DNA from 4 places in the Pseudomonas phoenicis genome. Region 1 is predicted to be linked to each of the others. Evidence: predicted binding sites of a transcription regulator. Region 1 holds the regulator's gene; each other region holds the start of a gene.
The links. The regulator FliA, encoded in region 1, starts transcription of late flagellar genes. The targets are predictions, from matches to a motif close to CTAAAGTTTNNNNNNNNNNNGCCGNTAA.

Region 2: a site for FliA is predicted at 2,116-2,143, ahead of AA0Z93_RS13550 (flagellar protein MotY). Genes of this name have one in related genera too.
Region 3: a site for FliA is predicted at 2,469-2,496, ahead of AA0Z93_RS13230 (methyl-accepting chemotaxis protein). Genes of this name have one in related genera too.
Region 4: a site for FliA is predicted at 5,424-5,451, ahead of AA0Z93_RS18215 (methyl-accepting chemotaxis protein). Genes of this name have one in related genera too.

The regions. Positions count from the first base shown of each region.
Region 1 is NZ_CP154852.1:227,513-234,576, reverse strand. Features, by position in the region: gene flhA (flagellar biosynthesis protein FlhA) at 1-1,879, shown strand, start outside; gene flhF (flagellar biosynthesis protein FlhF) at 1,891-3,198, shown strand; gene fleN (flagellar synthesis regulator FleN) at 3,281-4,123, shown strand; gene fliA (RNA polymerase sigma factor FliA) at 4,120-4,860, shown strand; gene AA0Z93_RS01160 (chemotaxis response regulator CheY) at 5,065-5,439, shown strand; gene AA0Z93_RS01155 (protein phosphatase CheZ) at 5,456-6,244, shown strand; gene AA0Z93_RS01150 (chemotaxis protein CheA) at 6,257-7,064, shown strand, end outside.
Region 2 is NZ_CP154852.1:3,023,830-3,030,893, forward strand. Features, by position in the region: gene AA0Z93_RS13535 (peroxiredoxin) at 1-239, shown strand, start outside; gene rnt (ribonuclease T) at 308-919, opposite strand; gene pyrC (dihydroorotase) at 979-2,025, opposite strand; gene AA0Z93_RS13550 (flagellar protein MotY) at 2,180-3,205, shown strand; gene AA0Z93_RS13555 (argininosuccinate synthase) at 3,306-4,523, shown strand; gene AA0Z93_RS13560 (hypothetical protein) at 4,587-5,036, opposite strand; gene AA0Z93_RS13565 (response regulator transcription factor) at 5,345-5,968, shown strand; gene AA0Z93_RS13570 (PA3496 family putative envelope integrity protein) at 6,010-6,183, opposite strand; gene nth (endonuclease III) at 6,289-6,927, opposite strand; gene metG (methionine--tRNA ligase) at 7,041-7,064, opposite strand, start outside.
Region 3 is NZ_CP154852.1:2,948,332-2,955,395, reverse strand. Features, by position in the region: gene AA0Z93_RS13240 (CheR family methyltransferase) at 1-192, opposite strand, end outside; gene AA0Z93_RS13235 (chemotaxis protein CheW) at 189-707, opposite strand; gene AA0Z93_RS13230 (methyl-accepting chemotaxis protein) at 714-2,336, opposite strand; gene AA0Z93_RS13225 (2-hydroxyacid dehydrogenase) at 2,699-3,664, opposite strand; gene AA0Z93_RS13220 (MFS transporter) at 3,673-4,965, opposite strand; gene AA0Z93_RS13215 (sugar kinase) at 5,025-5,975, opposite strand; gene AA0Z93_RS13210 (sugar phosphate isomerase/epimerase family protein) at 5,968-6,747, opposite strand; gene AA0Z93_RS13205 (LacI family DNA-binding transcriptional regulator) at 6,830-7,064, opposite strand, start outside.
Region 4 is NZ_CP154852.1:4,001,293-4,008,356, reverse strand. Features, by position in the region: gene argH (argininosuccinate lyase) at 1-218, shown strand, start outside; gene AA0Z93_RS18235 (amino acid ABC transporter ATP-binding protein) at 215-955, shown strand; gene AA0Z93_RS18230 (amino acid ABC transporter ATP-binding protein) at 977-1,741, shown strand; gene AA0Z93_RS18225 (hypothetical protein) at 1,835-2,599, opposite strand; gene AA0Z93_RS18220 (SDR family NAD(P)-dependent oxidoreductase) at 2,752-3,522, shown strand; gene AA0Z93_RS18215 (methyl-accepting chemotaxis protein) at 3,740-5,299, opposite strand; gene AA0Z93_RS18210 (amino acid ABC transporter ATP-binding protein) at 5,498-6,259, opposite strand; gene AA0Z93_RS18205 (amino acid ABC transporter permease) at 6,256-7,064, opposite strand, start outside.

The DNA of each region.
Region 1 (7,064 bases):
GCGCCTGGCGCTGAACGTGGCCTCCACCCGGGTGGTGATGCTGCACGGCCAGGAAGGGCACGGCGCGGCCGGTAAGGTGATCCAGGCCTTCGGTGAAGTGGTGATCGGCGGCAACTACGTGGTCGGTGCCGTGGTGTTCGCCATCCTCATGATCATCAACTTCGTGGTGGTGACCAAAGGCGCCGGGCGTATTTCCGAGGTGAGCGCGCGCTTCACCCTCGACGCCATGCCCGGCAAGCAGATGGCCATCGACGCCGACCTCAACGCCGGCCTGATCGACCAGAACCAGGCCAAACTGCGCCGCGCCGAAGTGGCCGGCGAAGCCGAGTTCTACGGTTCCATGGACGGTGCCAGCAAGTTCGTGCGCGGCGACGCCATCGCCGGCTTGCTGATCCTGTTCATCAACCTCATCGGCGGCATGCTCATCGGCATGCTGCAACACGGCATGCCGTTCAGCGAGGCGGGCAAGGTCTACGCCCTGCTGACCATCGGTGACGGTTTGGTGGCACAGCTGCCATCACTGCTGCTGTCCACCGCGGCCGCGATCATGGTCACCCGGGCTTCCAGTTCCGAAGACATGGGCAAGCTGATCAACCGGCAGATGTTCGATTCGCCCAAGGCCTTGGGCGTATCGGCTGCGCTGATGATCGTCATGGGCCTGGTGCCGGGCATGCCGCATGTGGCCTTCATCGGCCTGGGCCTGCTCGCCGGCGGCGGTGCCTACCTGGTATGGCGCAAGAAGCAGCAGGCCGAAGCCGTGGCGCTGGCCGAAGTGCAGCGCCAGCAAGACCTGCTGCCCTCGCCGCAGCGCGCCCAGGAAACCAAGGAGCTGGGTTGGGACGACGTCACCCCCATCGACATGATCGGCCTGGAAGTGGGCTACCGGCTGATTCCGTTGGTGGACCGCAACCAGGGCGGCCAACTGCTGGCGCGGATCAAGGGCGTGCGCAAGAAGCTGTCCCAGGACTTGGGCTTCCTCATGCCCACCGTGCACATCCGCGACAACCTCGACCTGCAGCCCAGCGCCTACCGCCTGACACTGATGGGGGTCATCCTCGCCGAAGCCGAGATCTACCCGGACCGGGAGCTTGCGATCAACCCCGGTCAGGTGTTCGGCACCCTCAACGGCATTGCCGCACGCGACCCGGCCTTCGGCCTGGAAGCGGTGTGGATCGATGTCGGCCAACGCTCCCAGGCGCAATCTTTGGGCTATACCGTGGTCGATGCCAGTACGGTAGTGGCTACCCACCTCAACCAGATCCTGCAGAAGCACTGTCACGAGCTGATCGGTCATGAGGAAGTGCAGCAGTTGTTGCAAGTGCTGGCCAAGGCTTCGCCCAAGCTGGCGGAGGAACTCGTACCGGGCGTCATTTCCTTGTCGGGGCTGCTTAAGGTCCTGCAAGCACTGCTTAGCGAGCAGGTGCCGGTGCGTGATATCCGCAGCATCGCCGAGTCGATCGCCAACAACGCGGGTAGGAGTCAAGATACCGCCGCGCTGGTGGCGAACGTGCGCGTCGGATTGTGTCGCGCCATCGTGCAAAGCATTGTCGGCGTTGAGTCGGAGCTGCCCGTGATCACCCTGGAACCAAGGTTGGAACAGATTTTGCTCAATAGTCTGCAACGGGCCGGACAAGGTCAGGAAGACGGTGTACTGCTCGAGCCCAGCATGGCCGAGAAGTTGCAACGCTCCTTGATCGAAGCGGCCCAGCGTCAGGAAATGCAAGGCCAGCCGGCGATCCTGCTGGTGGCCGGGCCGATCCGCGCGATGCTCTCGCGCTTCGGGCGCCTGGCAGTGCCCAACCTGCACGTGCTGGCGTACCAGGAAATACCGGACAACAAGCAGGTCACCATCGTTGCCACTGTGGGCCCCAACGGCTGAGGTAGTGGGTTATGCAAGTTAAGCGTTTTTTCGCCGCCGATATGCGACAGGCCATGAAGCTGGTCCGGGATGAGCTGGGCTCCGATGCCGCCATCATCGGCAACCGGCGCATCGCCGGCGGCGTGGAACTGACTGCCGCGCTCGACTACAAGCCTTCGGTGCTGGCACCGCGGGTGCCCAACGCCGAGCTCGAAGAAGAACTGCGCAAGACCCAGACCCGTATCGTCACCGCCCAGGCCGAGCTGTCCAGCCGCCATACGGGCGACGAAGGCAGCCAGCTGTTCGCCGGCCAGTCGTTGACCGCCGCCGAGCCGCTGATCGATGTCCATGCGCACGCTCCGGTCAGCGCTGCGCCTGCCGCCCCGGCGGCGGTCGACCCCCGGCTGTTCGACGCCATGCGCGCCGAGCTCTCGGGCCTGCGCGAACTGCTCGAAGTGCAGCTCGGCTCGCTGGCCTGGAACCAGTTGCAAGGCAGCAAGCCGCAGCAGGCCAACGCCTGGCGCCGCCTGCAGCGCATCGGCCTGAGCGGTGCCCTGGCCCGCGACCTGCTGGAGCTGACCGGCGACATCGAAGACCCTCGGCATGCCTGGCGTATGGTGCTGGCGCACCTGGCGCGGCGCATCCAGGTGCCCGACGTCGAGCCGATCGAGCAGGGTGGGGTGATCGCTCTGGTTGGCCCCGCCGGCATGGGCAAGACCACCACCCTGGCCAAGCTGGCCGCGCGCTACGTGCTCAAGTACGGCGCCGGCAGCCTGGCGCTGGTGAGCATGGACAGTTTCCGCATCGGCGCCCAGGAACAGCTCAAGACCCTGGGCCGCATCCTCAACGTGCCGGTGACCTACGTCGATCCGGGCGAGTCGCTGGCCCAGGCCCTGGAGCCGCTGCTGCGCAAGCGCGTGGTGTTGATCGACACCGCCGGCCTGCAAGCCAGCGATCCGGCCCTGCGCATGCAGTTGGAGACGCTCGCCGGGCGCGGTATCGCGTCGAAGAATTATCTGGTGCTGGCCACCACCAGCCAGAAACAGGTGCTGTCGGCCGCCTACCACAGCTACAAACGCTGTGGCCTGGCCGGTTGCATCCTGAGCAAACTCGATGAAACGGCCAGCCTGGGCGAAGTGCTCAGCCTGGCCATCGATCATGAATTGCCGATCGCCTATCTCACCGATGGGCCGCGCATTCCTGACGACCTGCACCTGCCGCGCAAGCACCAGTTGGTGAGCCGCGCGGTCAGCGTGCAGATGCAGGACGAACCCAGCGAAGAGGCCATGGCCGACATGTTCGCTGATCTGTACCACCACCCAGGCAAGCGGGTGGGTTGAGAGATGTGCTGCGAAAAGTACCTACAGGGCGGGGCGGGCAGTCGGCCTCCACTGTGGCATGGGTCCAAGCGAGACAAGGTAAATAACAGACATGGGTAGCATGCATCCCGTACAGGTCATCGCCGTGACCGGTGGCAAAGGCGGCGTCGGTAAGACCAACGTTTCAGTGAACCTGTCCTTGGCACTCGCCGAGCTAGGGCGCAGAGTCATGCTGCTCGACGCCGACCTGGGCCTGGCCAACGTCGACGTGCTGCTGGGGCTGACGCCCAAGCGCACCTTGGCCGACGTCATCGAAGGCCGCTGCGAGCTGCGCGACGTGCTGCTGCAAGGCCCGGGCGGCGTACGCATCGTGCCGGCGGCGTCCGGCACGCAGACCATGGTGCACCTGCAGCCTGCGCAGCACGCCGGCTTGATCCAGGCCTTCAGCGAGATCGGCGACAACCTCGACGTGCTGGTCATCGACACCGCCGCGGGCATCGGCGACTCGGTGGTGAGTTTCGTGCGCGCCGCCCAGGAAGTGCTGCTGGTGGTGTGCGACGAGCCCACTTCGATCACCGACGCCTACGCGCTGATCAAACTGCTCAACCGCGACTACGGCATGAACCGCTTCCGCGTGCTGGCCAACATGGCGCAGAGCCCGCAGGAAGGGCGCAACCTGTTCGCCAAGCTGACCAAGGTCACCGATCGCTTCCTCGACGTGGCGCTCCAGTACGTCGGCGCCGTGCCCTACGACGAATCGGTGCGCAAGGCCGTGCAGAAGCAGCGCGCGGTCTACGAAGCCTTCCCCCGTTCCAAATGCGCCCTGGCCTTCAAGGCCATTGCGCAGAAGGTCGACAGCTGGCCGCTGCCAGCCAATCCTCGCGGCCACTTGGAGTTCTTCGTAGAGCGCCTGGTGCAGCCGACCAGCGCAGGGCCGGTGCTATGAGTGCGAGCGGATTCAAGATGTACAGCCGGGCGTCCAAAGACGCGCAGTACGAGCTGATCGAGCGTTACGCGCCGCTGGTCAAGCGCATCGCCTATCACCTGCTGGCGCGCCTGCCGGCCAACGTGCAGGTCGAAGACCTGATCCAGGCCGGCATGATCGGCCTGTTGGAAGTGGCCAACAAATACGACGCCAGCAAGGGCGCCAGCTTCGAGACCTACGCCGGTATCCGCATCCGCGGCGCCATGCTCGACGAAGTGCGCAAGGGCGACTGGGCACCGCGTTCGGTGCACCGCAACACACGCATGGTCAGCGAGGCGATGCGCGCCGTGGAAGCGAGAACCGGACGCGACGCTAAAGATCATGAAGTCGCTGCCGAACTTAAGATGGAGCTGGATGACTATTACGGCATCCTCAACGATACATTGGGCAGCCGTCTGTTCAGTTTCGACGACCTGTTGCAGGACGGCGAGCACGAAGGGCTGCACGAAGACGGCGCCAGCGGCTCGCCGGAACCGGGCCGCGGGCTCGAGGACGAACGCTTCCAGGCGGCCTTGACCGACGCCATCGCCAACCTGCCGGAACGCGAGCGTCTGGTGCTGGCGCTGTACTACGACGAAGAGCTGAACCTCAAGGAAATCGGCGAAGTGCTGGGGGTCAGCGAATCACGGGTCAGCCAGTTGCACAGCCAGTGCGCGGCACGCCTGCGCAGTCGCCTGGGAGAATGGCGCGCCCGTTAGGGCGGCCGGCTACGAATTGCAAGCGGCAAGCTGCTCGCTGTCAGAGCAGAGCGGATCGCGGTGGTGTTACAAAGCGCGTAACTGGCAACGCCGCACGGCTTGCTCCTCGAAGCGTGCACCTTGCCGCTTTAAGAACGAATGACGCACGCGCTCGGCGCCGGGCGCGTGATGAGACTGCTTGGAGATCTCTAATTGAACAAAGACATGAAAATCCTCATCGTTGACGATTTCTCGACGATGCGGCGAATCATCAAGAACCTGCTGCGCGATCTGGGCTTCACCAACACCGACGAGGCCGACGACGGCACCACGGCGTTGCCGATGTTGGAAAAGGGCCATTACGACTTTCTCGTCACCGACTGGAACATGCCTGGCATGTCCGGCATCGACCTGCTGCGCAAGGTCCGTGCCCACGACACGCTCAAGAGCATGCCGGTGCTGATGGTCACCGCCGAAGCCAAGCGCGACCAGATCATTGAAGCGGCCCAGGCGGGGGTCAACGGTTACGTGGTCAAGCCTTTCACCGCCCAGGTGCTGAAAGAAAAGATCGAAAAGATCTTCGAGCGCGTGAACGGCTAAGCCGCCAGGGGGCGCAATGGAATCTATCGATACCTCTCTGGGTGAGTTCGAAGGCACCCTGAAAAAGCATGCTCGCGAGCTGGTCGAGAGCCTCGAACGAGGCCGTTTCGGCGATGCCGTGCAACTGATCCACCAGCTCAACCAGACCCGCGACCTGGGCCTGTACAACGAGGTCGGCAAGCTGACCCGCGAACTGCACAGCGCCATCGTCAGTTTCCAGATCGACCCGCGCATGCCGCAGGCCGAAGAAGTCTCGCAGATCACCGACGCCACCGAGCGGCTGGGCTATGTGGTCAAGCTGACCGAGAACGCCGCCAACCGCACCATGGACCTGGTCGAAGAAAGCACGCCCGTGCTCAACGACATGGCCGAGCAGGCTTCGGCCCTGAGCGGCGACTGGCAGCGCTTCATGCGCCGCGAAGTGTCGGCCACCGAGTTCCGCGACCTGGCGCGCCGCGTCGACGGTTTCTTGACGAGTAGCGCCGAAGGCAACCGCAAGGTCGCCGGGCACATGAACGATATTTTGCTGGCCCAGGACTACCAGGACCTGACCGGCCAGGTCATCAAGCGCGTCACTGCGCTGGTGACGGAAGTCGAAAGCAATCTGCTCAAGTTGGTGTTGATGGCCAGTCAGGTCGACCGCTTCGCCGGTATCGAACATGACCATCAGCAACTGCGCGATGAAAAAGACCAAGAAAAACATCCGACTCGAGGTGAAGGTCCGCAGATTCATGCCGATAAGCGTGAGGACGTCGTGTCCGGTCAGGACGATGTAGACGATTTGCTATCCAGCCTTGGTTTTTAAGGAGCACGTTCAATGAGCTTCGGCGCCGATGAAGAAATCCTCCAGGATTTCCTGGTTGAGGCCGGCGAAATTCTCGAGCTGTTGTCCGAACAGCTGGTCGAGCTGGAAAGCCGACCCGATGACGCGGACCTGCTCAATGCGATTTTTCGCGGGTTTCATACCGTAAAAGGGGGCGCCGGCTTCCTCCAGCTCAATGAGCTGGTTGAGTGCTGCCACATTGCCGAGAACGTCTTCGACATCCTGCGCAAAGGCGAACGCCGCGTGGATGCCGAGCTGATGGACGTGGTGCTGGAAGCGCTGGATGCGGTCAACGGCATGTTCGGCCAGGTGCGCGAACGTACCGAGGTGACGCCGGCCACGCCTGAGCTGCTGGCGGCGCTGGCGCGCCTGGCCGAGCCGGCCGGCGCCCAAACACAGGCCGCGCCCGAGCCTGAGGCGCCGGCCGTGGTCGCCGCTGCGCCAGCTCCAGCCGCGTTGGCCGAAGCGCCGCCGGCCGCCGACGCCGGCGACATCACCGACGACGAGTTCGAGCGCTTGCTCGACTCGCTCGACGCGGTCAAGGCCGAAGCTGCCGCCGCTGCGCAGTCGCCAGCCGCCGCGGCCAGCGTCGAAGCGATGCCGGTCGAGCCGATCGGCGGCGAAAGCGACGACATCACCGACGCCGAGTTCGAATCCCTGCTCGACCAGTTGCACGGCAAAGGCCAGTTCTCGGCCAAGGCCACGCCAGCCCCGGCCGAAGCGCCGGCACCGGCTGCGGCCAGCGACGAGATCACCGACGACGAGTTCGAAGCCTTGCTCGACCAGTTGCACGGCAAGGGCA
Region 2 (7,064 bases), 2.1 Mb from region 1:
GCGTCGCGTTCCGTGGTGCCTTCCTGATCGACACCAACGGTGTAGTGCGTTCGCAGATCGTCAACGACCTGCCACTGGGTCGTAACATGGACGAGCTGCTGCGTCTGGTCGATGCCCTGCAATTCCACGAAGAGCACGGCGAAGTCTGCCCGGCCAACTGGAAGAAAGGCGACAAAGGCATGAACGCTTCGCCAGAAGGCGTCGCTGCTTACCTGAGCGAGAATGCTGGCAAGCTGTAAGGCTGAGTCGGAGACGAAAAAACCGGCCGCAATGGCCGGTTTTTTCATGGGTGCGGTATAGCGACAGGTCAGTCGTTGAAGTCGCGCCAGCCGCCCATGTCCTTCCAGCGGTTGACGATGGCGCAGAACAGTTCGGCAGTTTTCTCGGTGTCGTAACGCGCCGAATGTGCTTCACGCCCATCGAAATCGATGTCGGCGCTCTGGCAGGCGCGGGCCAAAACGGTCTGCCCGTATGCCAAGCCCGCCAATGTAGCGGTGTCGAAGCTGGAGAAGGGGTGGAACGGATTGCGCTTGATGTCGTTGCGCGCAACGGCGGCGTTGAGGAAGCCCAGGTCGAAGCTGCTGTTGTGCCCGACCAGGATCGCCCGCTTGCAGCCGTTGGCTTTGAGCGCCTTGCGGATGCCGCGGAAGATGTCGGTCAGGGCCACGTCTTCGTTGACCGCCATGCGCAGCGGATGGTCGAGCTTGATGCCGGTGAATTCCAGCGCGGCCGGTTCGACATTGGCGCCCTCGAACGGCTCTACCCGATAGAAGTAGGTGTGCTCGGGAAACAGGAACCCTTTCTCGTCCATGCCGATGGTCACGGCGGCGATTTCCAGCAGGGCGTCGGTGGCGCTGTTGAAGCCACCGGTTTCCACATCCACCACTACGGGCAGATAGCCACGGAAGCGCTCGGCCATCGGGTGGCGCGAACCTGGGCTGCCGGTTGTGTCCTGCTCGTCTTCGTAATGTTCGTCGGTCACGCTTGATTCTCCAGCAAACGCCAGCGCAGGGTTTCACCTGCACGCAGCGGAACTACGGTCTGCTCGCCGAAGGGCAGGCTGGCCGGAGCCGTCCATTCTTCGCGTACCAGGGTGATGCGATCGGTGTTGGCCGGCAGGCCGTAGAAGGCCGGGCCGTGCAGGCTGGCGAAGCCTTCGAGCTTGTCCAGCGCACCGCGCGATTCGAAGGCTTCGGCGTACAGCTCGATGGCGGCGAAGGCGGTATAGCATCCGGCGCAGCCGCAGGCGTTTTCCTTGGCATGGCGTGCATGGGGCGCCGAATCGGTACCCAGGAAGAACTTCGCGCTGCCGCTGGTGGCTGCATCGAGCAGGGCCACCTGGTGGGTGTTGCGCTTGAGGATCGGCAGGCAGTAGAAGTGCGGACGGATGCCGCCGACCAGCATGTGGTTGCGGTTGTACAGCAAGTGCTGCGCAGTGATGGTCGCCGCGACGTTGGCCGGCGCCTCGCTGACGAACTGCGCCGCATCGCCTGTGGTGATGTGTTCGAACACGACTTTCAAGTCAGGGAAACGCTCGACCAGGCGCCGCATGTGCTCGTCGATGAAACGTTTCTCCCGGTCGAACACGTCGATCTCGGGGCGCGTCACTTCACCGTGCACCAGCAGCGGCAGGCCGGTTTCGGCCAGCGCCTCGATAGCGGGAAAGATCTTGTCGATGCTGGTCACGCCGGAATCGGAGTTGGTCGTCGCGCCGGCGGGATAGAGCTTGGCGGCATAGACGATGCCGCTGGCCTTGGCCGCCAGAATGTCCTCGCGGCGCGTGCGGTCGGTGAGGTACAGCACCATCAGCGGCTCGAAGCGGCTGCCCATCGGGCGCGCAGCGAGGATGCGCTCGCGGTAGGCGCTCGCTTCATCGGCACTGCGGACCGGAGGCACCAGGTTGGGCATGATGATGGCGCGGGCGAAAGTGCGAGCCACATCCGCGACGGTGTGCTGCAGCACCGCTCCGTCGCGCAGGTGGATGTGCCAGTCGTCGGGGCGCAGGAGGGTCAGGCGATCGGACATTGGGGATTCCAGGCGGGTCGAACTCAGGGCGCCCATGCTACCGGAAAACCGCCGTTCGAGCATCAGCGCAGCCGGGAGCCAGTGGCCACTATCAAGTTTTGCCCGACGCGTCCGATAGCCTGCAGGTATGCCGCAACGATTCATGGAGCCGCCCGTGCGCCAGCGTTACCTGATCCTGCTTACCCTGTTCGCCAGCTTGCCGGCGGGCGCCGTGACCTTGCAGAGCCGTCTTGAAGATGCGGTTTGGAAGGTCGAGGGCGATCAGTTCGAGTGCCGTCTGATCCAACCCATCAAGGGGTTCGGCAGCGGTGAGTTCGTCCGCCGTGCTGGCGAGCAACCGACCTTCGGCCTGCGTTCGGACAGCCACCTGCTCGGCACCGGCAGCGCCACGCTGTCGGCTGCGGCCGCGCCCTGGCAGCCCGGCCGGGGCGACATCGGGCTGGGTAGCGTGCGCCTGGGCGCCGGCGGCGTGTTGTTCAGTTCGACCCAGGCCCAGGCCAGCCGCGTGATCAGCGGGTTGCTCGACGGTCGCAGCGCGGTGGTGCGCAAGGGCTCGGGCGAGGGCGGTCAACCGATCGAAGTGCGTGTGCTGCCGGTGAACTTCAACAAGGGCTTCGAGGATTACCTGGCCTGCGCCGGCAAGCTGCTGCCGATGAACTACGATCAGGTGCGCCAGACCCAGGTGGGATTTCCGGGTGCCGGGGTCGATCTGGACGCCGCCGCCCGTGCGCGCCTGGACCTGATCCTCGCCTATCTCAAGGCCGATCCGACGATGAACCACATCGAGCTGGACGGCCACTCCGACAACAGCGGCAACCGCCTGAGCAACCGCGACACCTCGCGGCGGCGCGCGCTGGCGGTGGCCGATTACCTGGTGAGCCATGGCGTGCCCATGGAGCAGATCGTGGTGCGCTTCCATGGCGAGCGGTATCCGCTGGCTAGGAACAACAGCGCCGCCAACCGGGCACGCAACCGCCGCGTGAGCGTTCAACTCGAGCGCGTCGCGCCTGTGGCCAAGCCTGCGCAGAGCACGCCGGCTTCGCCTGCGCCAGCGCCGGCAAGCAACCCCGCGGCGGATACCGCGCCGACGACGCCAACCAGTGCGCCAGCCGCTACATCGCCAGCGCCCGCCGCTGCCAAGAGCCCGGCGCCCAGTGCCGTGAAGCCGGGCGGCACCTGAGATCCTGTCGCTTTGCCGTCACAAGCTGTCGCGCCCCTGTAAATCTGCGCGCAAGGCCGGTAGAATCCGGGGCTTTCCGTACAACCCGTGGAGTGATGGCATGGCGGACGTAAAAAAGGTCGTACTGGCGTATTCCGGCGGCCTTGATACTTCGGTGATTCTCAAGTGGCTGCAAGATACCTACGACTGCGAAGTGGTGACGTTCACCGCTGACCTGGGGCAGGGCGAAGAGGTCGAGCCGGCCCGCGCCAAGGCCCAGGCGATGGGCGTCAAAGAAATCTACATCGACGACCTTCGCGAAGAGTTCGTACGCGATTTCGTCTTCCCGATGTTCCGCGCCAACACCGTGTATGAAGGCGAGTACCTGCTGGGTACTTCCATCGCTCGTCCGCTGATCGCCAAGCGCCTGATCGAAATCGCCAACGAGACCGGCGCCGACGCCATTTCCCACGGCGCGACCGGCAAGGGCAACGACCAAGTGCGCTTCGAACTGGGCGCCTACGCGCTCAAGCCGGGCGTCAAGGTCATCGCGCCATGGCGTGAATGGGACCTGCTCTCGCGCGAAAAACTGATGGATTACGCCGAAAAGCATGCCATCCCGATCGAGCGCCACGGCAAGAAGAAATCGCCGTACTCGATGGACGCCAACCTGCTGCACATCTCTTATGAAGGCGGCGTCCTGGAAGACACCTGGACCGAGCACGAAGAAGACATGTGGCGCTGGAGCGTCTCCCCGGAAAACGCGCCGGACCAGGCCACCTACCTGGAACTCACCTACCGCAATGGCGACATCGTCGCCATCGACGGTGTCGAGAAGAGCCCGGCTACGGTGCTGGCCGAGCTCAACAAGATCGGCGGCGCCAATGGTATCGGTCGCCTGGATATCGTGGAAAACCGTTACGTGGGCATGAAGTCCCGTGGCTGCTACGAAACTCCAGGCGGCACCATCATGCTGCGTGCCCATCGCGCCATCGAGTCGATCACCCTCGACCGTGAAGTGGCTCACCTCAAAGACGAGCTGATGCCCAAGTATGCCAGCCTGATCTACACCGGCTACTGGTGGAGCCCGGAGCGCGTCATGCTGCAGCAGATGATCGACGCCTCGCAGGTGAACGTGAACGGTGTCGTGCGTCTGAAGCTGTACAAAGGCAACGTGACCGTGGTCGGCCGCAAGTCCGACGACTCGCTGTTCGATGCCAACATCGCGACCTTCGAAGAAGACGGCGGCGCCTACAACCAGGCCGACGCCGCAGGCTTCATCAAGCTCAATGCCCTGCGCATGCGCATCGCCGCGAACAAGGGGCGTTCGCTGCTCTGACAGTTGGTGGCATTGCGAAAACCCCAGCCATTGGCTGGGGTTTTTTTTTGCCGCTGTGCCAGCTCAGTAGCCGGGTGGAACCTTGTCGGGGCTGAGCACCAGACAGACACGCCTGCGTTTTTCGAGGTCGAAAATGACCCATGCGCGCTCATGCTCCAACTCTTGGGATATGGCTTGGAGCAGGCGTTGCTCGATTTGCCGGGGGGTGTCGTTGCCCGACAGCGCCAGAGTCAGCGGCGGTTCGGCCAGAGCGAAGGGCAAGAGGTCGGGTGCCATGGGGACCACTGTGGGCGGTATGGGCCGGTAGGCAGGTTTCCACAGCGAGCGGTAATTGAAGTTGAGGGTGAGAAAGAACAGTACGGTCAGAAAGAAAGGGAATCCGACCAGAAACCAGGTGTAGATGTATTGGCTTTCGCGGCTCAGGAACGGCAGCGACGCCAGTGCCGAGGCTTCGATGATTCCAGCGAAAATGGCGATGAGGGACAGTGGACTGATGGGGTCTGTCTTATTCATGGCGGCGGTGTCTGCAAGGGCTTTTAAGCTATCTACAGTTGCTTGGCTCAGATTGACACCCGGGCTACTTCCCTATGCTCGTGTCGAGCACACTCTTCGCGGCGTCTGGGTATCCTCGGGTCTTGCTGTCATACAAGGCTGTAGTGCCGGCCAATACTGTTTAAATTTCTGACCAAATGTAGGAATTTTCCTTACTTGCTGTAGGCCTGATCTTGGCGCTCATTACTGGCCGGACAGCGTGAGTTCCTGAGGTTAGTCTTGCTCGTTATTGCGCTTCTCTAATTCAACAACGAGTAGATGGATATCGCATGAATAAAGTGCTGATCGTGGACGATCACCCGGTCATTCGTCTGGCTGTACGCATGTTGATGGAGCGGCACGGGTACGACGTCGTCGCAGAAACCGACAATGGCGTCGATGCGCTGCAACTCACCCGGGACCTGCTGCCCGACATCGTCATTCTCGACATCGGTATTCCCAAGCTCGACGGGCTTGAGGTCATCGCACGAATGAAAGCCTTGAGCCCAGAGAGCAAGGTGCTGGTGCTGACCTCGCAATCGCCTGGGCATTTCTCCATGCGTTGCATGCAGGCCGGAGCTGCCGGCTACGTTTGCAAACAGCAGGAACTGACGGAGTTGTTGAGCGCGATCAAGGCGGTGTTGTCGGGTTACAGCTACTTCCCCAACCAGGCCATTCATACCACGCGTAGCCCTGGAGGCGGCAGCGAATCGGAGATGGTCCAGCGACTGTCCAGCCGCGAAATGATGGTATTGCAACAGTTGGCAAAAGGTCGGTCCAACAAAGAGATCGCCGACAGCATGTTCCTCAGTAACAAAACGGTAAGCACCTATAAAAGCCGTCTGCTGTTCAAGCTCAATGCTCGTTCGCTGGTCGACCTGATCGAACTCGCCCAGCGCCATAGCCTGGTCTGAGCGCAGCGCCAAGGACGGCCCCTACCGGGGGTTACGAGCATTCAGAAGTCATAGTCGAAGTCCGTAAGCTGTCGCTGCAATCGCCGCTCTTCGAGCAGGTTGTCGATGGTCCGGCGTTTGCTCAGATTGGTTTTCGCTTGCTCGATGGGGGCAGGCGCATCCTCTTCGGCAGTGAAGTCGTCATCGAGCAGGTCGTCGTCTTTATCGGTACTCATTCATCACTCCACGGCATAAAGGGCCAATGGCCGTCCTTATAGCGAGAATGCCGAGTGCGGTAAAAAAGATTTTTTCAATCAATGGTGCAGCTAATTTCTATTGCTTCAATCGTCGGAGGTTTTGTGCTTGTACTCGCACAGGTCTTCGATTCGGCAGCTGCCGCAACGCGGCTTGCGTGCCTGGCACACATAGCGGCCATGCAGGATCAGCCAGTGGTGGGCATCGAGTAGATAGGCCTTGGGCACGAATTTGACCAGCTTCTTTTCCACTTCCACCACGTTCTTGCCCGGCGCGATCCCGGTGCGGTTGCTGACACGGAAAATATGCGTGTCCACCGCCATGGCTGGCTGGCGGAAGGCCGTATTCAGCACCACGTTGGCCGTCTTGCGGCCAACGCCCGGTAACGCCTCCAGGGCTTCACGGGTTTCCGGCACCTGGCTGCCATGCTGCTCGACCAGCAAGCGGCAGGTCTCGATCACGTTCCTGGCCTTGCTGTTGTACAGGCCAATGGTCTTGATGTACTGGCTCAAGCCCTCTACACCCAAGGCGTAGATCGCTTCGGGGGTATTGGCGACCGGGTAAAGGCGAGCGGTCGCCTTATTGACGCCCACGTCGGTTGCCTGCGCCGACAGTATCACGGCAATCAGCAACTCGAACGGCGAGGTGTAGGCTAATTCGGTTTTGGGCTCAGGGTTGTCTTCATGCAGCCTGCGAAAGATTTCCAGGCGTTTGGTTGCGTTCATGGTTCTGTCGATGGAATGGCGATGTCCGTGTGGGTCGCGCAAGCCGACGGACGTCACGTTGAGCGTTGAAAGTACTGGCCAGGCGTTAGCGCCGTGACCAGTACCGGCTGGGATCACTTGATGCGTTGGCCTGGCTT
Region 3 (7,064 bases), 2.2 Mb from region 1:
GATCACCGCCTCGATCAGCGCCTGTTGCTCGCCAGCCGATTGCTGCAGGTGCAGCCAATAGTCGTCGAGATCCTCGGCTTGCACCGCCACGCAGCGCTGCTGCAAGGCCCGCTCGATCATGGCGGCGCCGACCGAGTCGACGTCCAGGCCGATGCGCTGTTGCAGGAAACGGAAGAAGCGCGTGTCGTTCATCGCCGGCCCTCGGCGCCGAGGCGCGGAAACAGCAACTGGCGTACGGCGTCGGTCAGCAGATCGTTGACCTGGATGCGCTGCACCAAGCCACGGCCGTCCTGGCGCACCGGCCCCAGGTAGCTGGCGTCGGGGTTGTCCAAGCCGTACGGCTGGAACTCGTCGGGGTGGCAGCGCAGGGTGTCGCTGGCCTGTTCGAGGATCAGGCCCAGTTGCAGGTCGCGGCCATCGCCCGGCCGGTAATGCACGCGCACCAGGCGCGTGCTGGTGCGCTGCTGCGAGGGCGTGGCGAAGGTCAGTTGCGCCAGGTCGATCACCGGCACCAGCACGCCGCGATGGGCGAACACCCCGGCCACCCAGGCCGGGGCCTGGGCGATGGGCTTGAGCGGGCGATGGTGCAGGACCTCGATCACCTCGCGCACGTCCAGGGCGAAGCGCTCGGCATTGAGCCGAAACAGCAGGTACAGGTTGCCCTTGCCGGCGCGCGCAGGCGCCACGCGATCATGCGAGTCGGTCATGGCGGCTCAGACTTTGAACCGCGAGACGCCACCGCGCAGGCCGGCGGCGACCTGGCTCAGCTCGTCGATGGCAAAGCTCGCCTGGCGCAGCGATTCCACGGTCTGCGTGCTCGCGTCGCTGAGCTGGGCCAGCGCCTGGTTGATCTGTTCGGCGCCGGTGGCCTGGGCCTGCATGCCCTCGTTGACCATCAGCACGCGCGGCGCCAGGGCCTGCACCTGCTGGATGATCTGCGTCAGTTGCTCGCCGACCTGGGTGACTTCGAACATGCCGCGGCGCACCTCTTCGGAGAACTTGTCCATGCCCATGACCCCGGCCGACACCGCCGACTGGATCTCGCGCACCATCTGTTCGATGTCGTAGGTGGCCACGGCGGTCTGGTCGGCCAGGCGCCGCACTTCGGTGGCGACCACGGCGAAACCGCGCCCGTACTCGCCGGCCTTCTCGGCTTCGATGGCAGCGTTGAGCGACAGCAGGTTGGTCTGGTCGGCGACCTTGACGATGGTCACCACCACCTGATTGATGTTGCCCGCCTTCTCGTTGAGGATGCCCAGCTTGGCGTTGACCAGCTCGGCCGCGCCCATCACCTGGTGCATGGTGTCTTCCATGCGCGCCACGCCCTGCTGCCCGGCGCCTGCCAGGCTCGAAGCCTGGTCGGCGGCGTTGGTCACTTCGCTCATGGTGCGGACCAGGTCGCGCGAGGTGGCGGCGATCTCCCGCGAGGTGGCGCCGATCTCGGTGGTGGTGGCTGCGGTTTCGGTGGCGGTGGCCTGCTGCTGCTTGGAGGTAGCGGCGATCTCGGTCACCGAGGTGGTCACCTGCACCGAAGAGCGCTGGGCCTGGGCCACCAGGTTGGCCAGGGATTCGGCCATCTCGTTGAAGCCGGTTTCGATGGCGCCGAACTCGTCGCGCCGCGCCAGGTTCAGGCGCATGCTCAGATCTCCCGAGCGCAGACGGTCGAGGGCCTGGACGATCTTGTGCATGGGGTCGAAGATCGCGCGCATCAGCAATAGCCCGCAGATGCCGGCGGCCATGATCGCCAGCACCAGCGACACGCTCATGCTGAACTTGGCCGTGGCCACGGCATCGACGATGTCGCGCGAGGCGTCGTTGGCGCGGTCGCGGTTGCGCTCGATGACTTCGTTGAGGTGCTTGCGCCCTTCGGCCCAGGCTGGGGTGAGCACCTCGATGATCAGCCGCTCGGCCTCGGCGTAGTTCTGTTGACGGTAGGTCTGCAACACCTGATCGATCAGCTCGACGTAACGCTGCTGCATGACCACGAAGGCATCGAAGCTGGCGCGGTCTTCGGGCGTGCGGATGGTCTGCTGGTAGCTGGCCATCGATTGTTGCAAGCGCTGCTCGAAGCTCTTGAACATCTCCACGTCGGCCGTGGTGATTTCACGATGGCGCGACAACCCGACCAACTGCTGGCTGCTGACGTAGCTGTCGACCCAGGCGCTGCGGATCATCGAGCTGTAGTACACGCCCGGAATGCTGTCGGAGCCCACCGCCTCCTCACTGGTTTCGATGGCCATCAGGCGCGAGTAGGCGGCCACGATCATCAACAGCATGATGGCGATGATCACGGCGAAACTCGCCAGAATCCGTTGGCGCATGGTCCAGTTCTTCACGTTCAGCCCTCGGCGACATTCTAGGAGCGGGAAAAATCGCCAGAGTATAGCCCAGCCTTCCTACACGTTTGCGGGATAGTTCTTACGACTTGGACGCCTTATTCCTTACGAAATCAGGCCCAGCCATGATGAACAGCGGCGTGCGCGGCAAGAACTTGATGGGCCGATCAAGATAAACCACTGTGGCAGGTAGCCAGTATCCTGCGCGCTGGCGTGCCGATATCGCAGCCGACACTTGGGCCGTACCTTGAGGGACGGTAGAGCCGCTCTGGGTGGAGCGGCCGTGAAGCCAAACGGCGGATTCGCCAACGGACGCGGCATGCGGGCGGCACAGCCGTACTCGCCGCCACCCGCTTGCAGCCTCAGAACGGGTTGACCCAATACCTCGGCCGCTCCCCGGCCAATGCCTCGAGCAGGTTCTCCACCGCGCAGCGGGCCATGGCTTCGCGCGTTTCGTGGGTCGCCGAGCCGATGTGCGGCGTCGCCACCACGTTGCTCAAGCGCAACAGCGGCGAGTCGGCCGGCAGTGGTTCCTGCTCGAAGACATCCAACCCCGCGCCGCCAATGCGCCCGTCGCGCAGGGCCTGGATCAGCGCCGCTTCGTCGACCACACGCCCGCGGGCGATGTTCACCAGGATCGCCTCGGGCTTCATCAGCGCCAATTCCCGGGCGCCGATCAGGCCTTCGGTGCTGGCGCTCAAGGGTACGGTCAGGCAGACGAAGTCGGCTTCGCCCAGCAAGGCGTCGAGGCTGCGGTAGCGTGCCCCGTGGCGTGCCTCGGCGTCGGGCTTGCGCTGGTTGCTGTGGTACAGCACGCGCATGCCGAAGCCGGCGGCGGCTCGCCGCGCCAGGGCGTCGCCGATGCGGCCCATGCCGACGATGCCGAGGGTCTTGCCCTGCACGTCGGTGCCGAAATGCGCCGGCCCCAGACTCTTGTGCCAGTGGCCGTCGCGCACCCAGTTGGCCAGCTCGACGACCCGCCGCGCGCTGGCCAGGAGCAGCGCGAAACCCGTGTCGGCGGTGGTTTCGGTGAGCACGTCCGGGGTGTGGGTGAGCATCACCCTGCGCCGCGTCAGGTCGGGGATGTCGTAGTTGTCCACGCCCACCGAGATGCTCGACACCACCTCCAGGTCTGGCGCCAGGTCCAGCAAATCATTGCCCAACGGCAGGCTGGCGCCGAGCAGGCCATGGGCGCCGGGCAAGGCATCGCGCAGGCGGGCCAGCCCATCGCTGGCAGTGAGGTCCACCTGGGTGACGTCGACATGCTGCTCCAGACGCTCGAGCAGCGAGGGGGACAGGGCTTTGTACACGACGATACGTTTGTTCATGTCAGCTCCTAATGACTGGTCGCCAGCGGTACCGCGCCCAGGGCGTCGCGCCTGGCGCCATGCGGCGGTTTGAAGGCGGCGGTCAGCGCCACGGCGAGCAGCAGCGCCCCAGCCATGAACAGGTACGAACTGCCCGGCCCGCCGGTGATGCCGTTGAGGTAGCCCACCAGCCACGACCCGCCGAACGAGCCCAGCGCGCCCATGCTGTTGATCAGGGCCATGGCGCCGCCGGCGACGTTGCTCGGCAGGATTTCCGGCACGATGGCGAAGAACGGACCATAAGGCGCATACATGCATGCGCCCGCGATGACCAACAAAGCGTAAGACAGCCAGAAATGCTCGCTGCCCAGCGCGTAGGAGCCATAGAAGGCTACGGCCGCGATCAGCAGCGGCGGCCAGACGAAACGCTTGCGCACTTGCAGCCGGTCCGAGGCCCAGGACACACCGACCATCGCCAGCACGGCCGCGAGGTACGGCACCGAGGCCAGCCAGCCGGCCTCGACGATGTCGACCTGGGCGGCCTGCTTGAGGATCGACGGCAGCCACAGCACGAAGCCGTACACCCCGATGCTCCAGCAGCAGTATTGCAGCGAGAGGATGATCACCTGGGGCGAGCGAAAGGCCTCGCGGTAGTTCTTCACCGGTTTCAATCCTTGCTGCTCGTCGGCCAACGCCTGGGCCAGGCGGGCTTTGTCTTCCTCGCCGAGCCATTTCGCCTGGGCCGGCCGGTCGTCCACCAGACGCCACCAGACGAAGGCCCAGAGCACCGCCGGCAAGCCTTCGATGATGAACATCCAGCGCCAGTCCAGGTGTTTGATCAGGTAGCCGGAGACCACCGACATCCAGAGGATGGTCACCGGGTTGCCGAGCATCAGGAAGGTGTTGGCCCGCGAGCGCTCGGCGCGGGTGAACCAGTGGCACAGGTACACCAGCATCGCCGGCATCACCACCGCCTCCACCACGCCGAGCAGGAAGCGGATGGCGATCAGCAGGTAGACGTTGCTGACCATCCCGGTGAGGGTCGCCAGGCCGCCCCACAGGATCAGACTGGCGAAGATCAGCTTCTTCACGCTGCCCTTCTGCGCGTAAAGCGCACCGGGCACCTGGAAGAAGAAGTAGCCCAGAAAGAACAGCGCCCCCAGCAGCGAGGACAGCGCCGGGGTGATCTGCAGGTCGTCGGCCATGCCCGAGGCCGCAGCGAAGCCATAGTTGGCGCGGTCCAGGTAAGCCAAGCTGTAGGTGATGAAGACGATGGGAATCAGGTACCACCAGCGCCGCGGGGCGAGTTTGTTCGAGTGCATGGGATTGCTCCTGAGCGAATTGTTGTTGTCTCAGCAGGCCGGCGGACCGGCGATGTTCATCAGGCGCTGGCGCGCAGCTCATGGGCGGCCAGTTCGTTGCGCAGCGGCAGGCCCTCCATGTCGCCCAGGCTTTGTACGGCGCGGCTGCCACACCAGTTGCCGCGGGCCACGGCCAGCGCCAGTGGCAGGCCGTCGAGCAGCGCACTGATCACGCCCACGGCGAAGGCATCGCCGGCTCCGACGGTGTCGATGACCTTGGCCACTTGCACTGGGGCGACCAGCCCTTCGCCGGCCGCGTCGCGGTAGTAGGCACCCTGCTCACCCAGCTTGATCGCCACGCGCTGCACACCCTGGTCGAGGTAGAACGCGGCGATGTCGGCGGGCGTGGTCCAACCCGTCAGCACGCGGCCTTCCTCGAGACCCGGCAGCACCCAATGCGCCTTGATCGCCAGGGCGTTGATCTCACGGATCATGGTCCGGCGGTCCGGCCACAGGGACGGCCGCAGGTTGGGGTCGAAGGAAACGCTCGCGCCCGCTGCGCGCATACGCTCGATCAGCGCATGGGACAACTGCCGGCAACGCTCGGACAAGGCCGGAACGATGCCGGTGGCGTGCAAGTGCCGCGCCTGGGGCAAGGCCACGCCCAGATCCTCGACCGACAATTTGCTCGCCGCCGATCCGGCGCGAAAGTATTCGACCGCCGGATCGCCACCGTCGTCGCGACGGGCCTTGAGCTGGAAGCCGGTGGGATGGCATGGATCGACCGCCACCTGGCTGCAGTCCAGGCCTTCGCGGCGCAGGCTGGCGAGCACGAAGCGGCCCAGCGCATCGTCGCCCACCCGGCTGAGCCAGCGCACCCGCCAGCCCAGCCGCGCGAGGCCGATCGCCACGTTGCTGTCGGCGCCGGCGATACGCCGAGCGAAAGTCTCCACTTGGTCCAGATCGCCCGTTTGCTGAGCCACGAACATCGCCATGGTTTCGCCGAAACACAGCACGTCATGCTCAAGCATGGCTCACCTCCGGGTGGGTGCCGAGCCTCGCCAGGGCGCTGGCATGCAGATGGGTCACGGCGGTGAGGTCGGCGCCGACCAGAGGATATTCTACGGCCCGCGGCACCCTTGCCGGGAAGTGCGCGAACAAGCGCTGCCAGTCCGCCAGTTCGTTTGGCTGCGGTGGTACGGCGACCAGGCGGCCATCGGGGTTGCGCGCCACTGCCTTGCAGTGCACATAGCGCACCCAACCCCCCAGATGGCGCGCCGCGTGCGCTGCCGATTCGCCCTGCCATTGCCAGTTGCCGATATCGAACGTCATGCCCACTGGCAGCGCGGCCTGTTGCGCGCGCTGGAAGAAGCTCAGCAGCCCCTCGAGCCGACCACCGTGCGCGGTCTGGTCGTTTTCCACCAGCAGCAGCGGGCCGCCTGGCTTGAGCCAAGGGCCCAGGTCAGCCAGGTCGCACTCGGCGCGGAAATGCCCGAGCGACACCTTGAGCGCGACGGCACCCAAGGCTCGGGCCGTGGCCAGCGCCTGCGGCAACTGCGGGTCGGGTCGGCCATGGCGCGTCCACAACTCCAGAGGCGCCGAGTACAGGCATTCCAGGCCCCGACTGGCGATCGCGGCCTGGAGCCGGGCAGTGTCGGGCGGTTCGGTGAACAACTCTTCGCGCAGCTCGATGCGGTCGACGCCAGCGTCGGCCAGTACGTCGATGAAAGCGACCTGGCCACGCTTGCGCACCTGCTCGGCACCGTAGCTGGAAAGGCTGATGGAAACAGGATTGGGCTGCATTGTTATTGTCCTCGTCTGCTTCGGATGAAACCGGTTTCATTTTTATCGCAGCGGCAGGCTGCGGTGAGTCTTTGCAATCTCGTCAGGGGGTAAGGGAGGTGGAGCCGCGCACGATCAACCGGGCTTTGAAATCCAAGCGCCGAACTGACCCTTCACTGCCGCGCAGGCGTTCGAGCAGGCACTCGAATGCGGCTGCGCCGATGCGTTCGGTGGGCTGGGCCAGAGCGGTGATGCCAGGGCCGACCAGCGGGCACCAGTCCAGTTCGTCGATGGCGATCAGGCCCAAGCCACAGCCCAGTGTCCGCCCGGCCGCCTGC
Region 4 (7,064 bases), 1.1 Mb from region 1:
TGCCGGAGCAGCACGTGCGCGAGTGCCTGGACCCGGTCTGCAACGTGCAGGGCCGCAGCTCCGTAGGCGGCCCCTCGCTCGGCGCCCTGCTGCCAAGCCTGGCGCGCGCCAGCGAGCGTCTGGATGCCGAGCGCACGGCCAACCGGCAACGCCGCGAGCGCATGAGCGCGGCCGACCTCAACCTGCAAGCCCTGACCCGGGCTCGGGCGGGCCTATGAGCACGATCCTGACGGTTCGCGACCTGCACAAGCAGTTCGGCGCGCACGAGGTGGTCAAGGGCGTGGACATGGACGTTCGCCAAGGCGAGGTAGTGGTCATCATCGGCCCCAGCGGCTCGGGCAAGTCCACCTTCATCCGCTGCCTGAACAGCCTGGACCCGCCCTCCAAAGGCAGCGTGGTGATCGGCGATGGCGACCAGGCCTGTGCGGGTGACCGCAAGGCCCTGGCCAGGCTGCGCGAGGACGTGGGCATGGTATTCCAGGACTACACTTTGTTTGCGCACATGACGGTGCTGGGCAACATGACGCTGGCCCCGGTCAAGCTCAAGCGCGCGACCCAGGCGCAAGCCCAGGCCCATGCCCTTGCCCTGCTCGAGCGCGTCGGCCTGCGGCACAAGGCCGAACACTACCCGGCAGAGCTGTCAGGCGGCCAGCAACAGCGGGTGGCGATCGTGCGCGCCTTGGCGATGAAGCCCAAACTTATGCTGTTCGACGAGCCCACCTCCGCCCTCGATCCAGAGACCGTCGGCGACGTGCTGAACGTGATGAAGGGCCTGGCGGCCGAAGGCATGACCATGATCGTCGTCACCCACGAGATGGGTTTCGCCCGCGAAGTGGCCGACCGCGTGGTGTTCTTCGACGCCGGCAGGATCATCGAAACCGGCCCGCCGTCCGAGATCTTCGACTCACCCAAGCAGCCCCGTACCCGGCAGTTCCTGGACAGCGTCCTGCACTGAGCGAACGGCAAGGAGTTCGAAATGAGCCAAGCGATCCGCAATCCTCTGCATCCACGACCCATGATCCAAATGGAGAACGTCAACAAGTGGTATGGCGACTTCCAGGTGCTCAAGAACATCAACCTCAGCGTGCAGCAAGGCGAGCGCATCGTGCTGTGCGGCCCTTCCGGCTCGGGCAAATCGACCACCATCCGCTGCTTGAACCGTCTTGAGGAGCACCAGGAAGGCCGCATCGTCGTCGACGGCGTCGAACTCACCCACAACGCCAGGCAGGTCGAAGCCATCCGCCGCGAAATCGGCATGGTGTTCCAGCATTTCAACCTGTTCCCGCACCTGACCATCCTGCAGAACTGCACCCTCGCCCCGGTCTGGGCCCGCAAGATGCCGCGCCGCGAAGCGCAAGCCTTGGCGATGCATTACCTGGAACGGGTGCGCATTCCCGAACAGGCCCACAAATACCCCGGCCAACTGTCGGGTGGCCAGCAGCAACGCGTGGCCATCGCCCGGGCGTTGTGCATGCAGCCCAAGATCATGCTGTTCGACGAACCGACGTCGGCGCTGGACCCGGAGATGGTCAAAGAAGTGCTCGACACCATGGTCGGCCTGGCCGAAGACGGCATGACCATGGTCTGCGTGACCCACGAGATGGGCTTTGCCCGGACCGTGGCGCATCGGGTGGTGTTCATGGACCAGGGCGAGGTGGTCGAGCAGGCGACGCCCAAGGCGTTCTTCGAGCGCCCGCAGAGTGAGCGGGGGCGATTGTTCTTGAGTCAGGTACTGCATTGAACCGGCGCTGTGCGAGGCGTAGACCGGCACGGGCAAGCGGGCGCGCCGCGAGGTCTGCCCTGCACGAGCGGCTGCTACGGGCCTTAAGGCCGGTCAACGCCGGTTCACCACCCGCGCCAGCGCAAAGGTACTCACCACTGCCAACACCACCGCAACCGCGATCGCCGGCCCTGTGCCCCACGCCATGATCGTGGCATGCATCGCCAGGTAAAAACCGATCACCCCCACCGCGCCAATGGCATTGCCGCGCACGATGGTCGCCAGCTCGAAACGCCCGCCCTGCACATGGGCGAACACCATCAAGGGCCAGGCGATCACCGGAATCGGCGCCAGCACGCCACTCGCCACCGGGCCCAGGCGCTCGGCGCTGGCGGTGATGGCGAGCAGCAACAACGTAGCGGTAGCCATGCGCATGGGGATCACCCAGCGTGGCGTCGGAACGAGTCGCGCGCGGCCCAGGTCGGGATGGGGCCGGGTGGCGATCAGGTTGGCGACCAGCATCGCTACAGTAACTGCCACGGGCAACACCAGGCCGCCCAATTGGCTCATGCACCAAGCCCCGACGCCGTAGAACAGCAATGACACGCAGCACGCCAGCCACGCCGGGCAGCGCCGGGTGATGAGGAAATAACACAGATACGTCGCCTGTACCGCCGCCAATCCCGCCAACGCGCCGGGCACCGCTTGCAGGGCGAAGGCCGGGCCTTGTTCCAGGCCGATGAACAGCATCACCAACGCCGAGGTCAGTGGCAGGCCGGACAGCAGGCCGCCCAGTTGCGTACCCCAGCGTTTGCCGGCCAGGGAAATGCCCAGCATCAGCATGGGCGTGATCAACAGCTTGAGATAGAAAACGGACATGGATGTGTGTCGAATCATGACAGGCGGGTGTGCAGCATGCCGCAAACTGCGGCGCTTGGGGAACCCGGCGGGAACGATCGCAGCTTGCGCGGGCCTCACGCTACACCGCCCTGGCACCGGCCAGCGGCACAGCTTTCGAACGAGGACTGAACATGAGCCTGATTCCCGACCTGAACGGTCCTGCCCAAGTGCTGATCGTCGGCGCCAGCCAGGGCATCGGCCTGGCGCTGTGTCGCGCCCTGCTCGGCCGCGACGATGTGCGACGGGTGTGGGCGGTAGCGCGGACGGCGACCGGCAACGCCGCGCTGGCCGAGCTCCAGGCGCAGCACGGCACGCGGTTGCAGCGTATCGACTGCGATGCGCGCGACGAGCGAGCACTCGCCGACTTGGCCGCCGCGCTGGGCGCCCAAGGCGCGACGCCGAATCTGGTGGTATGCACGCTGGGCATCCTGCATCAGCAAGGCGCAAGGGCGGAGAAATCCTTGGCACAACTGGATCTGGCCGGGTTGCAAGCCAGCTTCGCCAGCAACGCGTTCGCGCCGATCCTGCTGCTCAAGCACCTGCTGCCTCTACTGCGCAAGCAACCGACGACCTTCGCGGCGCTGTCGGCGCGGGTCGGCTCCATCGGCGACAACCACCTGGGCGGCTGGTACAGCTATCGCGCCAGCAAAGCGGCGCTGAACCAGTTGTTGCGCAGCGCCAGTGTCGAGCTCAAGCGTTTGAACCCGCAAGCTACGGTGCTTTCATTGCATCCGGGGACGACCGACACGGCGTTGTCGGAGCCGTTTCAGGGGAACGTGCCCGCCGAGCGATTGTTCACCCCGGCCTACACTGCAGACCGCCTGTTGCAGGTGATCGCCCGACACGGGGCCGCCGACAGCGGTAGCTTCTGGGCCTGGGACGACACGCCGATCGAGTGGTGATTGCCGCGACCTTGGAGCCCTCCAGACGGTGCCGTGAAACAAGCCGGACCTGGCTCCAATGCCGGTGAGATGACCGATCGGGGCCGCTGTGCGGCCCCAACTCAGCCCTGATCGATCTTGCTCAGACTACTCGATTGCCCGCCATAGGCTTGGCCCCCGCATCTGCAACAAGCGACAACACCGCCATCGCCCTTCCCCCGTGCCCTCACCCACCCACTCACGTCCTGAACTTGCCCACCAGCCCGTTCAAATCCACCGCCAACCGCGACAGCTCCGCGCTGGCCATGCTGGTCTGGTGCGCGCCCGTGGCGCTCTGCACCGACAGGTCGTTGATGTTCACCAGGTTGCGGTCCACCTCGCGCGCCACTTGGGCCTGCTCTTCGGCGGCGCTGGCGATCACCAGGTTGCGTTCGTTGATCTGCGAGACCGCGCTGGCGATGGTGTCCAGCGCCAAGCCCGCGCCGCGGGCCATGTTCAGGGTCGATTCGGCGCGCTCGGTGCTGGTGCGCATCGATTCCACGGCCTGCTCGGTGCCACCCTGGATGCTGCCGATCATCCGTTCGATGTCGCTGGTCGACTGCTGCGTGCGGTGCGCCAGCGCCCGCACTTCATCGGCCACCACGGCAAAACCGCGCCCGGCTTCGCCCGCTCGCGCCGCCTCGATGGCCGCATTGAGCGCCAGCAGGTTGGTCTGGTCGGCCAGGCCGCGGATCACGTCCAGCACCTTGCCGATGTCGCGCGACTGCCCGGCCAACTCCTCCACCAGTTGCCCGGTGGCTTGCACATCGCCGCTCATGCGTTCGATGGCGCTCACGGTTTCCAGCACCAGGTCGCGCCCATCGCCGGCCGTGCGGTTGGCATCGGCGGATGCCTGCGAGGTGCTGACGGCGTTGCGCGCCACCTCTTCCACGGCGCTGCTCATTTGCGTGACGGCGGTGGCGGCCTGCTGGATCTCGGCGTTCTGCTGGGCCAGGCCCCGGGCGCTTTCGTCGGTGACGCTGTTGAGCTCTTCGGCGGCCGACGATAACTGTGTGGCGGAGCCGGCGATCTGTTGCACGGTGTCGCGCAGTTGCGTCTGCATGGTCGCCATGGCTTGCAGCAAGCGCGCAGGCTCGTCGGTACCGCTGGCGTCGATGGGATGGGTCAGGTCGCCGGCGGCGATCCATTCGGCCGTACGCAAGGCGTTCTCGACCGGTTTGACGATGCTGCGGGTCAACAGGAAGGCGAAGGCGAAGGTCAGCAAGGTCGCGAAAACCAGCAGCCCGACCACCAGTTCGATGGCCGACTCGTAGCTGCTTTCTGCGGCAGCGTTGCTCTGGCGGGTCATTTCGGTGTTGAACTGCACCAGCTCGTCCATCACCTGGTTGATGGCCTCGGAGTTGTGCAGCATGTCGCCGTTGAGCAACGTGCGCAGCTCATCGAGACGCTCGCTGCGGCTGAGGTCGCGGGCACGGCTTTCCAGTTGGCGGTACTCACCCAGCAGCTTGCCGAAATGGTCGAAGATCGCCTGTTCGCTCGGCGCTTCCACCAGGGCCTGGTAGGCCTGCTGGGCCTTGTCGGTCTGGGCATGGCGCTCGTCCATGCGTGCCAGGGTATCGGCCTGCGCTTGCGCGTCGCGGTTGCTGAGCAAGGTATAGCCGAGGGTGCGCAGACGCTGGTTGGCGTTGGTCAGGTCGTTCAGCGCCTTGATGCTGGGGACGTTGACCGCTTCGATCTTGAGCCCGGCCTGACGGATCTCGCCCATCTGCAACAGGGAGAAGATCCCAAGGCCCAGCATGAGCAAACCGATCAAGGCGAAGCCCAGCAAAGCACGAGGGGCGATGTTCAAACTGCGTATCGACATGGAGACGGTATCCGATGGGGATCGCATTCCATGCGACAAGAAAAGAGGGCCTATGCGGTTATCGGTAAGGCCCGCTGAGTCTTGAGCGCAATCGTGAGAAATGACCGGCCCCGCACGCGGAGCCGGCCGCCCCTACAGCACGCTGGCGAGGAACTCGCGAAAGCGCGGGTGCTGCGGGTTGTCCAGCAACGAACGGGCGTCGCCCTGCTCGACGATCTGTCCCTGGTCCATGAACACGATGTTGTCCGCCACTTCCCGGGCGAAACCGATCTCATGGGTGACCACCACCATGGTGATGCCCGAGTGCGCCAGCTGCTTCATCACCTGCAGCACTTCGCCCACCAGCTCCGGGTCCAGCGCCGAGGTCGGTTCGTCGAACAGCAACACCTGCGGCTGCATGGCCAGCGCACGGGCGATCGCCACGCGCTGCTGCTGCCCGCCGGACAGCTCGCGGGGCCATGCATGGGCACGATGGGCCAGGCCCACCTGCTCCAGCAAGGCCATGGCCCGCGCCTGCACATCGCTGCGTTTCTGCCCGAGGATGCGCAGTGGCGCATCGACGATGTTCTGCAGCACCGTACGGTGCGGGAACAGGTTGAACTGCTGGAACACCATGCCGATGCGCTGGCGCTGCTCGGCCACGCGCTTTTCCGGCAGTTCGTGCAACGTCTGCCCTTTGCGCGTATAGCCGATCAAGGTGTCGCCGACATGGATGGTGCCGCCGTCGAGCTTTTCCAGGTGGTTGATGCAGCGCAGCAAGGTCGATTTGCCCGAGCCCGAAGGCCCGAGGATCACCGTCACCGAGCCGGCCGCGATGTCCAGGTCGATGTCCTTGAGCACCGTATTGCCGGAAAACTGCTTGCGCACCCCGCGCAGGTGGATCGACTCGCTCATGCTTCGGACTCCTGGCGGGTGACGCTGCGGCCCAACCAGTTGCGCCGGCCCTGGGTGTTGCCGCGGCTGAAGCGCACCTCGATGAAATGTTGCAACACCGACAGCACGGAGGTCATCAACAGGTACCAGGCAGTGGCGACCAGCAGCAGCGGAATCACCTCATAGGTGCGTTGGTAGATGATCTGCGCCGAATACAGCACGTCCTGCAGTGCGATCACCGAGACCACGGCGGTGGTTTTCAGCTGACCGATCACCTCGTTGCCGGCCGGCGGCAGGATGGTGCGCATGGCCTGGGGCAAGACGGTCTGGCGGAAGATCTGCCCAGGGCGATACCCCAGGGCTTTGGCCGCCTCCAGCTGGCCGGCGCCCACGCTCTGGATGCCGGCGCGAATGATCTCGGCGGCATAGGCCGACTGGTGGATCACCAAGGCCAGCACCGCCGCACTGAAGGGGCTGATGACCTCGTTGGTGGCCGCGCTCCACACCTCGCCCACCCACGGCAGGCTCAGCGCCAGACGTGGGTAGAGGGCGGCGATGTTGTACCAGAGGAACAGCTGCACCAGCATCGGCACCGCGCGGAAGAACCAGGTGTAGCCCCAGCTCACCGCCACCAGCACCGGGTTGGACGAGAGGCGCATCAGCGCCAGCAGCGTGCCCCCGGCGAAGCCGAACACCACGGAAATCGCGGTGAGCTTGATGGTCATCAGCACACCGTTGAGGATCGACTCTTCGGTGAGGTTGGCGGCCACCACGTCCCATTCGAAGCGCGGGTTGTCGAGCATCGAATGCAGCACCAGGCCCAGCA